2 regions of the Candidatus Pelagibacter sp. HIMB1611 genome follow, and region 1 is predicted to be linked to the other one. Evidence: riboswitches for the same ligand, from Rfam matches in the RefSeq annotation. Region 1 holds a riboswitch; the other holds the start of a gene.
What was found. Region 1 has a riboswitch for glycine ahead of gcvT (glycine cleavage system aminomethyltransferase GcvT). Riboswitches for the same ligand answer to the same signal wherever they lie in the genome.

Region 1 (2,209 bases):
CCCTCTACTGTAATCCACTCATGCTCTTTTGAAAATTTAACTTCACTCATTAGTTTACTCCTTTCACGTAACTTTTTTTATAAAATGGTAACCCACAAACACTTGCAGGATGTTTTTTTCCTCTTACTTCTAGTAAAATTTTTGTATCAACTTTGGAAAACTCTTTATCTATGTAGCCCATTGCTATTGGACCATTTACACTTGGGCCAAAAGTTCCGCTGGTAACCTCGCCAATAAGTTTTTCTGACTCATCAAAAATTTTAGTTTTTTCTCTAGCAATCAATCTTCCTTCTGGTTTAATCCCAATTCTAATTTTAGAGGTACCTTCTTGTATTTCTTTCATAATTTTATCAGAACCAACAAATCCGCCATTTGAAATTCTCTCTTTAGAAATCGCCCACTTTAAGTTTGCTTCAATTGGTGTTTTTTCAGTATCAAGTTCATGTCCATATAAGCACAATCCAGCCTCTAATCTCAAGGTATCTCTTGCCCCAAGTCCTATAAGTTGTGCTCCTTTTTCCATCAAATTATGAGTAAATCCTTCAGCCAAATCGTTATTAATAGATACTTCAAAACCATCCTCTCCTGTGTAACCAGATCTTGTTACAAAAACTTTCTGATCTTTATAATCAAACCAGTTCCCAGTCATAAAATTAAGCTTTTCAACACCCTCTATAGTATTGTTTAAAATCTCAACTGACTTTGGACCTTGAATTGCAATTAATGCTCTTTGATCATCAAGAACCATTTCATATTTACTTTTAAGTAAATCTGATAAAATTTTAAAATCATTATCTTTGCAGGCTGCGTTTAAAATAATTAAATATCCTTTTTCAATTTTAGTGATTATCAAATCATCGTGAATTCCAGCACTATCGTTCATTAAAAAACTATATTTAGAACAGTTTTGTTTCAAATTTTTTAAATCAAGCGGGAAAATTTTTTCAAGATCAGCGGTTAAATCCTCTCCACCATCAATAAATAATTGACCCATATGAGACACATCAAAAATACCTGCATTTGATCTTGTGAATTTATGCTCTTCAACAATTCCTTTGCTGTATTGTATGGGCATTTCATATCCAGCAAATTCTACAAATTTAGCGTGGTTATCTTGATGAAGTTTGTTTAATGATGTTTTTTTTCCCATACTAACTCTGTCGTACCCATCTGTATTTTTGCCTGAGAGTTTTACTCCTTCGGCGAGAACTCAATCTCTTTCCAGAGTTAATATAATACGGTCCTTTTACCTGAGAGTTTCCTGGGCGGTTGCTCCTTCGGTGTCACAAAGTTTGTGATCTCTCCCGTTAGCAAATATTCTAATAAATACTGTTTAATGTCAAATGTTATTAGATCGCTTTTTTTTCTGAGGTATATAAATTGTAAAATTGAAGTAAAACTGCAAAAATAACTATTGATCCTCCAATTATCACTATGAAAGGCGGTTGTTCATTTATAAACAACCACGCCCAAAAAGGACCTAGCACTGCTTCTGTTAACATTATGATTCCAACCATTGCTGATGGTGTTCGTTGAGCTCCGATAGTAATAAATATAAAACCTAATCCTAATTGTAAAAATCCAGCTAAAAATCCTAAAAAAATATCATTTGGAGATATCATTATTTTTTCAGACATTAGATAACCAATTAACAGCGCAAAGACTCCTGCAACAAATTGGGCTGGAACCATATCAACAGTTGGATATTTTCTTACTACTAAAATTAATGTAGCAAATGATATGGGCATTATGAATGCTGCTATATTTCCAGACATTTGACCTGGAGATAAAGAACTTCCAACCATTAGAAGTATTCCTGAAATTGCAAGAATTATTGAGGTTAAAGTAATTGCTGAAATTTTTTCTTTTAAAAAAAAATAACCGAATATTGCTAGGAAGATTGTTTGTGTTTGAATAATAAAATTAGCATTAGCAACTGTTGTGTTATACATCGCAAATACATAACCACTAAAACCGAGTGATAAAATAAATCCACCAAAGAAACCAGGATACCCTAAATTATAAAAGGATCTAAATACTTGTTTTTTATAGGTTAAAGCTAAGTACAAGCTAATAACAATTAAGAAAAATACTGTTCTCCAAAATAATATTTGCCAAAGAGTTGCTCCTTCAAATGATTTTACAATCAAACCTCCAAAACTAAGACTACACGCACCTAAGAAAATTAAAAAAGGCCCCGGAAGTTTTC
Region 2 (2,209 bases), 560 kb from region 1:
TCATTAGACCTAGCCAATTTCTGTAACAAATAATTTTATCTTCTGCATCTACAGCAGCTACACTATCTTCGTTATCGCATATAGTTGAGACCGCAGATTCTAAAATTATGTCACTAATACCAGCATGATCTTGTTGAGCCGCAAAAGCTCTTGAATCTTTTAAAATTTCTATATGTAAATTGTTATTTTTTAAAATTATTGCAGACGGGTTGTCAGCTTCACCCCTATGACCAATAAACTTATTCTCATCTACCAAATCATAAATATCAGCACCTTTTAAAGCTTTAAATTTTCCATACTTAACCGCAAAACTTGTAATTTTTTGCCAACTCAATCCTGCTAATGGAAAATATTTATCTAAAAAATCTCTTCCATATTTTATTACCATCTCACCTCTTAACGGATCGTATCTTTCAGATACGCTATCTTCTGATTGTTCAATTACATCTGTTCCATACAGACTATCGTATAAGCTCATCCATCTAGCATTAGCTGCATTTAATGCGTATCTCGCATTCATGACTGGTACAACAAGTTGAGGCCCAGCAATACTTGTTATTTCCTCATCAACATTTTGAGTTGATATTTCAAAATCGTCACCTTCTTCTTTCAAATAACCAATTTCTGTTAGAAATTTTTTATATTCTGACAAATTAAATTCATTTCCCTTATTTTTTATATGCCAATTGTCTATTTGTTTTTGTAAGTCCTCTCTAAATTTTATTAATTCTTTATTTTTAGGTGCTAATTCATTGACTGTTTTCTCGAACCCTGACCAAAAATTATCAACAGATAGATCTGTTTCTTTTAATAGCTCGTCGCTAATAAATTGAGAAAGTTTTTCAGATACTTTTAAAGTATTTATATTTATATATTTTTCTTGCATATCACCTAAATTACCCCATCTGTATTTTTGCCTGAGAGTTTTGCTCCTTCGGCGGAATTAATTCTCTTTCCAGAGTGTTATGCAACTATCGGTCCTTTTTACCTGAGAGTTTCCGGGGTGGTTGCTCCTTCGGTGCTAAATCTATTAGTCTCTCCCGATGCCAAAATATGTATCTTCTTCTAGAAAAGAGTCAATTAATAACAATTACACTCTAAATTAAATATCATTTTATTGCCTTTTTTATGAATTAACCATCCGCTATAACCATATTATGAAAAATTATCTTAATTTTGAAACTGAGATTAAAGATTTAGAGACAGAATTGGAAAAATTAAAAGATCCCTATAATCAAGAGGGATTGTCAGAAGTGGATACGCAAAAAATTTCAAAAACACAAGTTGAGTTAGATCAAAAATTAAACGATATATATTCAAACTTAGATCCATGGCAAACCACCATGGTTGCAAGACATGAAGACAGACCAAAGTCTAAATTTTTCATAGATAATTTATTCGAAGATTTTATTTCTCTATCTGGAGACCGTTATTATGGTGAAGATAAATCTGTGCTTACAGGTTTTGCAAAATTCAATGGTTATTCAGTTTTGGTTATCGGCCAAGAAAAGGGTGAAGATTTAGACAGTAGAATTGAAAGAAATTTTGGGATGATGCGACCTGAGGGTTACAGAAAAACTATTCGATTAATGAATTTAGCAAATAAATTTAATATTCCAATTATCTCATTCATAGACACGCCAGGTGCTTATCCTGGTGTTGGTGCAGAGGAAAGAGGTCAAGCTGAGGCAATAGCAAAATCAATTGAATGTTGTATGGAACTTAAGGTACCAACCATCGCAATAGTTATAGGTGAGGGTGGCTCAGGTGGTGCGATTGCATTAGCATCTTCTAACAAAGTTATTATGTTAGAAAATGCTATTTATTCAGTTATATCTCCTGAAGGCTGTGCAACTATATTATGGAGAGATCCAAAAAAAATGCTTGATGCAGCAAAAGCAATGAAGCTTTCCGCAAAAGATTTATTAAAATTAAAAGTTATTGATGAAATAATCCCAGAACCTTTAGGTGGCGCTCACAGGGATAGAGACCTGATGCTAGACAATGTTAGAAAATCTATTTCTAAAAATTTAGATCAATATAAAGAAATGACGTCAGAAGATATAATGAATGAAAGAAAAAATAAATTTTTAAAAATTGGAAGAAATGATGGTTTTATGAACAATGTAGAAGATTTAAGCAATTTGACCATTAAGAAAAATAATTTTGATAATATTTTCAAATCAAAAAAATTATTATTTGGTATTGG

Region 2: another riboswitch for glycine. It lies ahead of ACTTAS_RS07580 (malate synthase G); the one in region 1 lies ahead of gcvT (glycine cleavage system aminomethyltransferase GcvT).

Annotation. Positions count from the first base shown of each region.
Region 1 covers NZ_JBNAJM010000001.1:846,235-848,443, forward strand. The annotation lists gene gcvH (glycine cleavage system protein GcvH) at 1-50, opposite strand, end outside; gene gcvT (glycine cleavage system aminomethyltransferase GcvT) at 50-1,150, opposite strand; glycine riboswitch at 1,229-1,318, opposite strand; gene ACTTAS_RS04720 (DMT family transporter) at 1,350-2,209, opposite strand, start outside.
Region 2 covers NZ_JBNAJM010000001.1:1,405,473-1,407,681, forward strand. The annotation lists gene ACTTAS_RS07580 (malate synthase G) at 1-886, opposite strand, end outside; glycine riboswitch at 966-1,053, opposite strand; gene ACTTAS_RS07585 (acetyl-CoA carboxylase carboxyltransferase subunit alpha) at 1,158-2,209, shown strand, end outside.